One region of the Methylophilus sp. UBA6697 genome, then DNA from elsewhere that is predicted to be linked to it. Evidence: predicted binding sites of a transcription regulator. Region 1 holds the regulator's gene; each other region holds the start of a gene.
The links. The regulator FliA, encoded in region 1, starts transcription of late flagellar genes. The targets are predictions, from matches to a motif close to CTAAAGTTNNCNNAAANNNTGCCGATANNA.
Positions count from the first base shown of each region.

Region 1 (4,281 bases):
CCGAAATCATGGCCATGCTGGAAACGGATATTGCATCCAACGCCAGCTCAGCGCCGACCGATATGGGCACGGATCAATCTCGCAGCTTGCTGGACTTTGTGAATGCACAAGGCCAGCCGACTCGCCAGGCAGCGCCGCAAGCGGCGATGTCTGCACCTGGCGTGCAAAACAACACGCCAGTGGCTGAAGAGCCCGCCGCCAATGAAGGTGCCATCATGGATATGCTGAAACTGCATAGCGAGCAACAAGAACAGGCTTATCAGGTGGCGACGCAAACACTGGAAGACAAAATGATGGGCATGATGCAGGAAATGCGTCAGATGCGTAGCCATTTTGAAACCCAGATGAGCGCGATGACCTGGCAGCATCACTTGCAACACAGCCCGGCCAAGTCCAAAGTGCTGAGCACCCTGCTCTCTGCCAACTTCAGCGCCTCACTGTCACGCCAGATTGCTGAAAAAATGCCACAACACATTGATGTCAACAAAGCACCAATGTGGGCCAAAGAAGTGATTAGCCGTAACCTGCATACACTGGACGACGAGGATGCATTGCTGGACCGTGGCGGCATCTACGCCCTGGTTGGCCCGACAGGTGTTGGTAAAACCACCACCACGGCCAAACTGGCCGCACGTTATGTGATGAAACACGGCACCCAGAACCTGGGCCTGATCACCACCGACAGCTACCGTATCGGTGGTTACGAACAACTGCGTATCTACGGCAAGATCCTGGGCGTGATGGTACATGCCGTCAAAGACGAAGAAGACCTGAAAATTGCACTGAATGAGTTGAAAAACAAACATATGATCCTGGTAGACACGGTAGGCGTCAGCCAGCGTGATCAAGCCGTGACTGAGCAGCTTTCCATGCTGAGCCGAGCCGATAGCCCAATTCAGAAATTGTTGTGCCTGAATGCCACCTCTACCGGTGACACGCTGACCGATGTGATGCGTAGCTACAAAAAACATGATATCGCTGGTTGTATCGTCACCAAGCTGGACGAAGCCGCAGCGATTGGCAACGTGCTGGATGTATTGATCCGCGAACGCATGCGTTTGTTCTACACCACCAGTGGCCAACGCGTGCCTGAAGATATTGAAGTGGCCGACAAACCAGCACTGATCGAACGCGTGCTGACGCCGCATCAGGCCAGTTTGCCTTACCAGTACCTGGACGAAGAGTTGCCGCTGGTAATTTCCAGCATGATGCAAACGGCTGGCCAGGAGCAGCAACATGTTTAATTACCGCGACCAGGCGGATGGTTTGCGCCGCATTATGGCCAAGACGTCGGCACGGATTATCAGTGTGATCGGCGCCAATGGCCAGCCTGCCACGCCATGGATGCGCAATCTGGCACTGGGCATGCTTGCCCCTGAGCAACGCTTGCTGTTGATACACGCGAACCGCCAGCCAGCGCTCGCGCACTCATTAGAGTCGATTGTGACGCACAACAGTGCACTCAAACGCGCCATTCTCAAACATCCGCAAGGTTATGACCTGACCTGTTTGGCTGAAAATGACCTGTTAACCTCGCCTTTATCTCAAGATTTAAAAGTGCAGCTGGACGGTATAGTGAAACAACTTTCGTACGATTACGATACCGTCATGATAGAAGCACAGCTGGATACACAAGACCACAGCTTGATGATGCCATTGATTGCCGAGCATGAACTGGTGATTCAAATGGACAGATCTGAAGCGGCCATTAAAGCCGCCTATACGACGATCAAGCATATCAGCCAGCAACATGGCCAGATTCCTTTGGGTGTGGTTGTCACAGGGGCCAATCATGATCAGGGTCAACAATACTTTATGCGTTTGAACCAGGTATGCAAACAGTTTCTGGGCGTCACCCTGGACTTTATCGGCGCGATGCCGCTAGAAGAGCCAGCGGGTGCCGCGCAGAAAAAAACAGGCAATGCCAAGACAGAGGTCGCCAAGGCTGGACAGACCGCATTGGCGTTTAAATCAGTGGCACATCGTCTCGAAAAACAACGGATCACCACGCCATCGCTGGCTGTTGCCTAAAGTAAAAAGAGGAAAAACATGTATACCGCTAAAGGCAAGACTCAAAATACAGATCAAATGCTGAAACAGCATAGCGGCTTGGTCAAAAAAATGGCTTATCAGTTAAAAGCCAAGCTGCCCTCCTGCGTCGAGCTCGATGACTTGGTGCAAGCTGGCATGATCGGCCTGATGGATGCGATTCAGCGTTACGAAGATAATCACGGCGCACAATTTGAAACCTATGCGTCACAGCGCGTGCGCGGTGCCATGCTGGATGAGTTACGCGGCGCTGACTGGCTGCCACGCGGCATTCGCAAAAATATGCGCGATATCGAAGTCGCCGTACAGCAACTGGAACAAAAGTTTGGCCGTCCGCCAACTGAGTCCGAAATTGCCAAGCATATGAACTTCACGCTGGATGACTACTATGATGTCTTGAGTGATTGCCAGGGCCACCAGCTGATTTACTACGAAGATTTTCAGGACGACGATGGCGGCGAGCACTTTCTTGACCGTTATGTCGATGACGATACCAGTGACCCTGTCAAATCATTGCTGGAGAGTGATTTCCGCGAGGCATTGATCGACTCGATCGACCACTTGCCCGAGCGCGAAAAAATGCTCATGGGCTTGTATTACGAGCAAGAGCTCAACCTGAAAGAGATCGGCGCCATTATGAGCGTTTCAGAATCACGCGTCTGCCAGTTGCATAGCCAGGCAGTGGCGCGCTTGCGTGCGTCTATGCGCGATAAATCCTGGACCGGAGTGGCCTGATGGACTGGGGCAGTATCGCCGGGCTGGTCATCGCCCTCGCCGGACTGGTAGTTGGTCAAGTCATCGACGGCGGTCACCTTAACTCGCTGATGCAGCCTGCAGCGTTTGTCGTCGTCATTCTCGGCACGACTGGCGCGGTGTTACTGCAAACCGAATTCAAGCAATTCATCAAAGGCATGCGCATGCTACGCCTGGTGTTTGTGCACCCACAGGACGATAGAAAAAAACTCGCCATTAAAATCAATCAATGGAGCTTGCAGGCGCGCAAGGAAAGCGTGTTGTCGCTGGAAAGTTATATCAAGCGCGAGCAAGATCCTTTCGTACGCAAAGGCTTGCAATTGCTGGTTGACGGTACGCCCGCTGACCGTATTCGCGAAGTGTGTGCCATTGATATGTACTACTATGAATTACAGGAACGCGAAGCCGTCAAAATCTGGTCGGCTGCTGGCGGTTATGCGCCAACAGTTGGTATTCTGGGCGCTGTACTGGGCCTGATTCACGTCATGGAAAACCTGTCTGACCCGGCCAAAATCGGTAGTGGCATTGCGGTTGCCTTTGTGGCCACCATTTATGGTGTGGCATTGGCTAACCTGGTATTTTTGCCGATTTCAAATAAATTAAAAGGCCATGTCCAGCACGAAATGTCCAGACGTGAGATGTTGCTCAATGCCTGGGTGTCGATTGCCCGCGGGGATAACCCTAAACTGGTCACTGAGCGCCTTGAGTCCTACCTGCACCTGCGGGAGTCCTGATGTACAGACGCCAGAAGCTGGATGAGGATGATGAAAGCCACGAACGCTGGCTGATTTCTTACGCCGACTTTATCACCCTGCTATTTGCCTTTTTTGTGGTGATGTACGCGACCTCGACCATCAACCTGAATAAATACCGCGCACTCTCCAGTGCCGTGGTCACTGCGTTTCAAGGCAAACCGGGGCAAACGGATGCACCTGAAGCCCAGACACAAGCCACGTTGCAGAACCAGAGCTCCGTGCTCAAGCCCTTGCCATTAAGCTATTTATATCAAGAGAAAAAGCTGCGCGACCAGGAAAAGGTACGTGCGATCGGCCAGCAAGTGGCGAATGCACTCACGCCATGGATAGAACAGAAACTGATCACGGTGTACCAGTCTGAACTCGGGATTGAGGTTGATATTCAAAGCAACCTGCTGTTTAACAACAATCAGACGAGCTATAGCGCACAAGCACCAGCGATCTTGAATGCACTGAGTGCGCAGCTAAAAAACGAATACCGCACCATACAGGTCGAAGGCCATAGCGATAAACAACTGTTTAGTGGTCAGGCAGATGCAGAAACCAAGCGTTGGGAATTAACGGCAGCACAAGCAGCGCATATCACCGCCAGCCTGGTAGCGCAAGGCATTGCCAGTAAACAACTGACCGCCATCGGCATGGCAGAGACCAAGCCTGTGTCGAGCAGTGACAATGCGCTGGCACAAGCAATGAATACGCGCATGACTATCCGAATTTTAACGGC
Region 1 covers NZ_DKJH01000016.1:17,221-21,501, forward strand. The annotation lists gene flhF (flagellar biosynthesis protein FlhF) at 1-1,244, shown strand, start outside; gene B3355_RS04875 (MinD/ParA family ATP-binding protein) at 1,237-2,031, shown strand; gene B3355_RS04880 (RNA polymerase sigma factor FliA) at 2,050-2,784, shown strand; gene B3355_RS04885 (flagellar motor protein) at 2,784-3,536, shown strand; gene B3355_RS04890 (flagellar motor protein MotB) at 3,536-4,281, shown strand, end outside.

Region 2 (4,281 bases), on a different contig from region 1:
ATTCAGCTCTCCGCGCCAGCCAATGACCAATAACATAGGAATGCCATACACCTGCGGATCTGCCAATGACGCAATCGGGTTCACCACATTGCCCAGGCCGGAATTTTGCATATAGACCAGCGCCGGTTGGTTGCTTGCCAGGTAGTGGCCAATGGCCAAACCAATCGCACCACCTTCATTGGCGGCAATCACATGCTGGCCGGTAGCCAGGGTGTCTGAAAAGCAGGCACACAATTCTTTGAGTAGTGAGTCGGGCACGCCAGCAAAAAACTGTACTTGTTCGCTTTGCAAGGCGTTTAAAAAATCCTCGGCATGTATCATCAGAATACTCCGCTTATCTGGTTACGGTTATTTAGTGCCTGGAATCAGTTCCAGCACATCGTTAATCGACATCAGGCTGGCTTCGATTTCTGCGGTCCTGCCATTTTTGAGGATTTCCATAGCGGCATTCTGCATGGCCGGATAGGCGGCACGCATCATATGGTTGGCATAAATCACCAGGTTAAAGCCGTGTGCGGCCAGTTCTTCCTCAGTCACTTTGTTGTAACTGGTGGGGACGCAGACTAAGGGAATGGTTGGGAATTCGGATTTGAAAATTTTGGCAAACTCAAACACTTCGTCCGGTGCTTTCTGGCGGCTGTGGATCATGATGCCATCGACGCCCGCGCCTACGTAAGCTTGTGCGCGTTTAACTGCATCAGCAATGCCTTTTTCTAGGATCAGGCTTTCAATACGCGCAATCACCATAAAGTCATCACTCACACGTGCGGCGCGGCCTGCCATGATTTTTTCGCAGAAAGGCTCAATCTCGTCCTGCAATTGCGGCACTTCATTGCCAAATAAGGAATTCTTTTTTAAACCAATTTTGTCTTCAATAATGGTGGCGGAAATACCCAGGCGTTCCATGCTGCGCACATTGAGTTCAAAGTGCTCCAGTTTGCCGCCGGTGTCGGCATCCATAATTAAAGGTTTGGTGGTGACATCAAAGATGTCATTAATATTAGACAGGCGGCTGTTGATCTCAACCGCTTCAATATCGGGTTTGCCGCGGGCGGTAGAGTCGGTCAGTGAGCTAGACCAGAAACCGTCGAACTGGCAGGTTTTGCCATTACGTTGCGCCGTCACATGTTCGGCAATGAGGGCGGAGATCGGATTATGCGCCTCAATAAAACGTGAAATCGGTTTCACCGTCAGCAATCTCTTCAAGGTACGGCGGCGGATATCCGGCGTGGTACCCAGGGCCTGGATCTGGCCGAGCATTTCATTCGAAGACACGCCACGTGTATAAGGAATCTCGATCAGGTGGCCGCCATACTCGGCCAATGCGGCACGTGCACGGTCACGGTAGGGCACCAGCGGGCCTTCCAGCCAGTCGTCGCCATGCACCATGATGTCTGGTTTGTATTTGAGCAGGTTGGGCGCATAGTCCCATTCTTCTTGCGGCACCACATTGACCACGCCGCGAATATTCTCGACGATCTGTTTGCGTTGCTCATACGTCAGATAGGGCAGGCGTTTATGGTCTGCAACCGCTGCGTCTGATAACAGGCCGATGGTGACGTCGCCGTACTTTCTGGCCTGCTCAATAATATTGATATGGCCATGGTGCAGAATGTCTACGGTCATACCTACATAAACGGATGCCATGCAAAACTCCTTCGTAGTCTTTTGGATACCTTATATAAGGTATGCGAATTGGATAGCCTGATTATCGTTGGCAATGCCTAAGAATGATTTGCAGATAAACGCGGAAAACCGGCCTTATATCTTGTGTGATACAGCGGTCATGGAAGGGGTGGAAAACAGCTGTGCTTTAAAAGCAGAATTAAGACAGATTCTCTATTTAGCTCGGTTAATGGTCACGGCACATCTTTTTATAAAATAGATTGGTATAAACAATTTTGTGCAGTTCTTGATAGAAGGCTAAAGATTTTGGTGGAGGGGTCGTAAATAGTTTCAAGTGCATGATTGATCGAAAAAAGAAATTTGCAAGAAGTATTAAAGAAATTTCGCAAGCGGTCGATAACACAACTAACAACGCTAGATAGCAAACATTAAGTGGTAAATAGCGATCAACGTTGAAAGTAACATGACGATTTGACACTTAACTGGGTATACGACTCTAAAGGAGATTTAACATGGCTTCAGTAATTAACACCAACTTGGCATCCTTGAATGCACAACGTAACTTAAACGCTTCACAAAGCAGCCTGAATACTTCTATTCAACGCTTGTCTTCTGGTCTGCGTATTAACAGCGCTAAAGATGATGCGGCTGGTATGGCGATTGCAACACGTATGGACTCACAAGTTCGCGGTATGGATGTTGCAACACGTAACGCTAACGATGCGATCTCTTTCCTGCAAACTGCAGAAGGTGGTTTGAGCAGCGCAACTGACTCATTACAACGTATGCGTGAACTGGCTGTACAGGCAGCCAACGGTTCCTACAGCTCTGGTGACCGTGCAAACCTGGATACAGAATTTTCTCAACTGAAGTCAGAATTGACTCGCTTGAGTACAGCGACCAAGTTTAACGGCCAGGCAGCATTCGGTGCAGGTTACAACTTCCAGATTGGTGCAGACAGTGGCGATACCATTAGCGTGTCTTCTGTTTCAGCGGCTTCTCTGTCTGGTTCCCTGTCTTCAGCAGATGCTGCATCAGATGCGATTACTGCGATTGACGCACAATTGACTGCTGTAAACACTAGCCGTGCGACATTGGGTGCTTACCAAAACCGTTTTGCTTCAGTAGTAAGCAACCTGGGCGTAGCGTCTGAGAACATGTCTGCTGCCAAGTCACGTATCACTGATGCTGACTTCGCTTCAGAAACAGCCAAGATGACACGTGCACAGATTCTGCAACAAGCTGGTACTGCGATGCTGGCTCAAGCGAACCAGTTGCCTAACCAAGTGATGACATTGCTGAGAGGTTAATACATCACACGGTAACGCTAAATCCACAGGCCTAGACCCTGTGGATTTGGCCTAGGTAAAAGGAGCAACATCATGAGTGACTCATCTATAAATGGTGTAGGTGGCAGTTTGCAGGGTGTACAGGCAGCCAGTAGTTTGAAACTGGTGAAATATGCTGAATCAGCTGCGGATAAAGTGACGGCCGATGTGAATGACAAAGCTGCGATTAGCGGTGCAGTCAAAAAGTTAAATGAGTATGTAGCACCAGCGTTACAAACGATAGAGTTTTCTATCGATGATGACAGCGACCGCATCATTGTGAAAGTGGTGGATACCGAAACACAAAAGGTATTACGCCAAATCCCCAATGAGGAAGTGTTGGCCATCAGTAAAACGCTGGATAAATTACGCGGGCTGGTGGTACGACAGACAGCCTGATATTGCGTTTTAATTCGGTTGGGAGATTAAGAAATGGCATCGATTGTATCCTCTACTGGCGCATCTGGCCTGCCTATTGACTCATTAGTCACGGCGCAGATGCAGGCGGAACAGCAACCCATTACCGATATTAAAACCAAAATATCGTCTTACAATACCAAGCTCTCCGCGTACAGCACGCTGAAAAGCGGCTTAAGCACTTTTCAAACGGCCGTTGATAAACTGGCTACCGCAGCCAAGTTTAATGCGCAAGCCGTCACCGCCAGTGACAGCACCAGTATCAGCGCAACTGCGAATGGCACAGCCGTTCTCGGTAACTACAATGTGACGGTCAGCCAGCTGGCGACTTCACAAAAACTTGCCACTTCGGCTTACAGCAGTGCCACCGACATCGTCGGCACCGGCAAAATTACGATCTCTTTTGGTACCTATACGGCAGCAGCTGGCGCGACGCCTGCTTCATTTACAGCCAATGGTGATAAGTCCGATATCACCATCGATATCACCAGCAGCAACAATACGCTGGCAGGTATCCGTGATGCGATCAATGCAAAAAATGCGTCTGTCTCGGCTTCTATTGTCAATGATGGGACCGGTAATCGCCTGGTGATTACGTCTAAAGACACCGGCGAGGTGAATAGCCTCAAAATATCGGTGGCAGATGATGATGGTAACAATACGGATACTGGCGGGCTGTCTGCATTAGCCTACGATCCCTTGGCCAGCAGCAATAATATGACGCAAATGACGGCGGCGAAGAATGCCTTGCTGACCGTGGATGGCATGAGCATCAGTAAATCCAGCAATACGGTGTCTGATGTAATCCAGGGGGTGACGCTGACGTTGAAGTCGGTCACTTCGGCCAGCAATACGCTAAGTGTCAGCACCGATACCGATACGATACAAGCCTCGGTACAAAGCTTTGTCG
Region 2 covers NZ_DKJH01000015.1:39,041-43,321, reverse strand. The annotation lists gene aepY (phosphonopyruvate decarboxylase) at 1-321, opposite strand, end outside; gene aepX (phosphoenolpyruvate mutase) at 349-1,647, opposite strand; gene B3355_RS04590 (flagellin) at 2,139-2,936, shown strand; gene B3355_RS04585 (flagellar protein FlaG) at 3,009-3,353, shown strand; gene fliD (flagellar filament capping protein FliD) at 3,387-4,281, shown strand, end outside.
Region 2: B3355_RS04590 (flagellin) is a predicted target of FliA. The motif match lies at 1,999-2,028, and genes of this name have one in related genera.

Region 3 (4,281 bases), on a different contig from region 1:
TCAACGGGTCCTGGTTTTTCATCTGCGTCACCAACAAGGTCATGAAACGGTCTTGTGTTTCATCTGTTGTGCTGGCCGTGTTGCGTGTGTTCACTGAATTCAGTAAATCTTGTGACACCTGGTTGTTGGTATTAACGGTGGTCATGCTGAAGTCCTTTCTGCAGGTTATTGACCGATATTCAATGTTTTAAGCAACATGGTTTTTGCCGCGTTCATGGTTTCCACGTTGTTTTGATAAGCGCGTGAGGCTGAAATCATGTTCACCATTTCCTCAGTCACGTTGACATTAGGCATGGTGATGTAGCCATCGGCATTTGCCATCGGGTGTTTGGGGTCGTAGACCATTTTGCCTGGCTTGTTATCTTCAATGACACGATCCACTTCAACCGTGCTGCTCTGGTTGGCTGCATCCTGAACTGCCTTAAACACCACTTGTTTAGACTGGTAGGGCTTGCCATCGGAGCTCACCACGCTGTCGGCGTTGGCGAGGTTGCTGGCCACCGTGTTCAGGCGCATGGATTGCGCACTCATGGCTGAGCCGGAAATTTTGAATACGTTAAACAGAGACATGACAGACCTCCTTTAATTATTGCTGGCCGTTAATTGCGGACAGCATTTTTTTAATCTGGCCGCCTATCATGGTCAGGCTGGCCTCATAACGGATGCCGTTATCGACATAAGCATTACGCTCCACATCCATATCGACGGTGTTGCCGTCAGCAGAGCCTTGCACCACCGCGCGGAACAGCGGGTCGCCTGCGCTGACATAGCCGCTGCCACCCGTGCCATTCATATGGCCAGCATTGGTTTGTTGCAATGCGCCATTGCTTGTTGTGGTGCCGGCAGAAGCATTCGGTTGCAGCGCTGCCTTCATGGCAGACTGAAAGTCGATGTCACGCGCTTTATATTGCGGTGTATCTGCATTGGCAATATTCGATGCCAACAGCTCTTGACGTTCATTGCGCACGCGCAATGCCGTCTGATGGAAATTCAGTGCGGCGTCCAGTTTGTTTATCATCGTTTTATCCTTTCCTGGCTGTTTCTCCAGCCCTGTTCGAAACCTGTTGCTTTCGAACCTCTAAAGTTTTGTCCTCTGCGACCGTTAACCCGAATAAGCAGGTCTGCTTTCACGCATATGACTTTTACTAGCTATGCCTAGTGTACGCCGCGGCCTGTGCAATGATTCTGCAATTAAACGGGGGAAATCCCCTTTAATTCCGGGATTAAACTTGCCCGTGATGCGTAGAATAGGGCACATGAAACAACACCAGCCCCAGATTGTGATGATGCTTATTGTTAGCCTGTTATGGCTGATGAGCGAGTCTGCGTATGCGGCAGACCGTGCTGTGATTGCGAATCAGCATGCGGTCGGCGCAGCCTCTGCAGGTAATGACATGCACAGCCGCCTGTATCAAACAGTGATGCAGTATGTACAAAGCCAGACACAAGGCTATCCGGGCAAAGTCAATATCGAGATTCAACCGCTGGACAGCCGCATCCGTATTGCAGAGTGTGCATTGATGGAAGGCTTTACGGTACAAGGCGCCCGTTTGTGGGGCAAAACCCATATTGGCGTGCGTTGCCTGCAATCTGAGACTAAGCCATGGACACTTTATGTTCAGGCCGATGTGCAGGTATGGGGAGAATATGCAGTCACCGGTTTGCCGGTTGGCCAGGGTTCACCAGTGCAACCCACAGACGTGGTCATGCAGTCTGGTGATTTAAGCAAGTTGCCAGCAGGCATTATTACTGACTTGTCTATGTTGGCTGGTAAACAGGCAGCATTAAATTTGCCATTGGGCACGGTGTTAAGACCTGAATTGCTCAAGTCGGTGCCAGTGATTATGCAAGGGCAAACTGTACAGTTAAATAGTCGTGGTGATGGCTTTGTGATCTCGGCTGATGGCACTGCCATGCAAACCGCAAATGTTGGCCAGGTGGTTGATGTGAAAGTCAGCAGTGGCCAGATTGTAAAAGGCGTCGCGCAGTCTTCCGGTAAGGTGGACGTGCGCTTTTAGTCAGATGGACAACCCTTTTAATTAAAAAATAGCTTAATTGAAAAATGTCTGAAAATTATAAACATGCGATAAAAAGTGTATTAAGCACTAAAGTTCGCTTAAACTATGCCGATAGTACTGTTAACGAATGAGGGTTTTGACTTTGATAAGCCCTGAAACAATTCAAAATCAGAAGAGGTACGGCATGAACATTTCAGATTCGATTAAAAAAATGGGTGTTGGCGTAGACAAGCCGACATTGGAAAAAGGGACTGCGAATAAAAGCAGCGAGAAAGCAGCGAGCACATCCACTGCCTCTTCAGACAATGTGACTTTATCTTCTGCCTCCGTGCAGTTGCAGTCATTAGAAGCTGGATTGGCCTCTGGTGAGGTGTTTGACACCAATAAAGTCGAAGAAATCAAAGCCGCCATTGCGCGTGGCGATTTTTCGGTGGATACCGCCAAAGTGGCTGATGGCTTGTTGCAAACTGTTAAAGACTTGATACAACCGAATAAAGGCTGACAAATATGACTACTGCAAATCATTTATCTTCTCCAGTGACGTTTGAGAAAGACGCCGCGCTGGTATCAGAGTTATTGAGTGATTTGCAGTCTGAGCAGTCGGCCCTGGTCACTGCTGACCTGGACGTGATTGAACGCATGGTAGACAAGCGGGTTGAGCTGCTACAAGCATTAGGTGCCGCAGCCAACTCACGCTATGACGCGCTGGCCGCAGCAGGCTTTGAGCCGAATGAGCAGGGCATGTCGGTCTGGTTACAAAAGCAATCCAGCCAATTGTTAGATAGTGCGTGGGTCACTTTTCAGCAAGAGCTGACACAGGCAAAAGAATTAAATCGCTTGAACGGTATCCTGATTAACAAGCACTTTTTGCGCAATCAGGAAAAGCTGGATGCATTGAACGGTAAGAGTTCTGCACCACAGTTTTATGGCAAAAATGGTCAAGCCCACCGGGCAAACAACAGTCGTAGCGGCTTTTCAGTCTAGACACTGTTCACACGATAAAAAACAGCCGAAGAGCATCTCTTCGGCTGTTGTGCTTTTAACGCTAGCAAATGGCCTTACATCAAACTTTCTAGCGTTTCCCAGCGCGTGAGCTTCTGCATGACCAGTAGCTCAATTTCGCTTAGCCTGTCCTGTAGCAGCTTCACTCGATCAGGCGCCTGTTTATAAATATCACCTTGCGCAAATTGCGCCTGGATCTCGGCTTGCTCTTGCTCCAGTTGTTCAATTTCTGCGGGTAATGCTTCCAGCTCACGCTGTTCCTTGAAGCTCAACGTTTTTCGGGGAGTGACCGTTTGGGTGGTGACTATAGGCGCGGGTGTATTTGATGCTGAAGCGACAGCAGATACTTTTGGCGTAGAAGTTGGTTTGCTGCTGCGATCCTGGCTAAATCTTAACCAGTCATCGTAACCACCACCGAATTCGGTTAATTTGCCTTGGCCTTCAAACGCAATCACCTGAGTGACGGTGTTTTCCAGAAAAGCCCGATCGTGGCTGACGAGGAAAAGGGTCCCTGAATAATCCTGTAATAGCGTCTCCAATAACTCCAGCGTATCAATATCCAGGTCATTGGTCGGCTCATCCAGCACCAGGACGTTGGCAGGGCGTGCAAACAGGCGTGCCAACAGTAAACGGTTGCGTTCACCACCAGAAAGTGATTTCACTGGTGAGCGTGAGCGTTGTGGCGGAAACAGGAAGTCTTCCAGGTAACTGATCACATGTTTACGCTCATTGCCGATTTCAACAAAGTCTGAACCTGGGCTAATGGTATCGGCCAAGGTGGCCTCTTCATCTAACTGCTCACGCATCTGGTCAAAATAAGCAACATTGATTTTTGTGCCGCGCTGAATGTCACCACTATCTGCTTCAATGTCCCCTAAAATAAGTTTCAATAGCGTAGATTTTCCAATCCCGTTTGGTCCTAATAAACCGATTTTATCGCCACGCAAAATACGGGTACTGAAGCCTTTGATTAAGGTTTTGTCACCATAGGACTTATAGACCTGATCAAGCTCTGCCACTAGTTTCCCACTACGTTCGCCAGCATCCAGGTTGAGTTTGACATCGCCCTGGCGCTCACGTCTGGCTGCACGGTCTAAACGTAGCGCTTCCAGTCTTCTTACGCGCCCTTCATTACGTGTACGGCGTGCTTTAATCCCTTGGCGGATCCAGACTTCTTCCTGTGCCAAAAATTTATCGAACTTAGCCGCATGCGTTTCTTCAACGGCGAGTAACTCTTCTTTTTTAATTTGATATTGTGAAA
Region 3 covers NZ_DKJH01000015.1:10,261-14,541, reverse strand. The annotation lists gene B3355_RS04445 (flagellar hook assembly protein FlgD) at 1-145, opposite strand, end outside; gene flgC (flagellar basal body rod protein FlgC) at 166-570, opposite strand; gene flgB (flagellar basal body rod protein FlgB) at 587-1,018, opposite strand; gene flgA (flagellar basal body P-ring formation chaperone FlgA) at 1,284-2,018, shown strand; gene flgM (flagellar biosynthesis anti-sigma factor FlgM) at 2,203-2,520, shown strand; gene B3355_RS04420 (flagella synthesis protein FlgN) at 2,526-3,002, shown strand; gene B3355_RS04415 (ATP-binding cassette domain-containing protein) at 3,077-4,281, opposite strand, start outside.
Region 3: flgM (flagellar biosynthesis anti-sigma factor FlgM) is a predicted target of FliA. The motif match lies at 2,106-2,135, and genes of this name have one in related genera.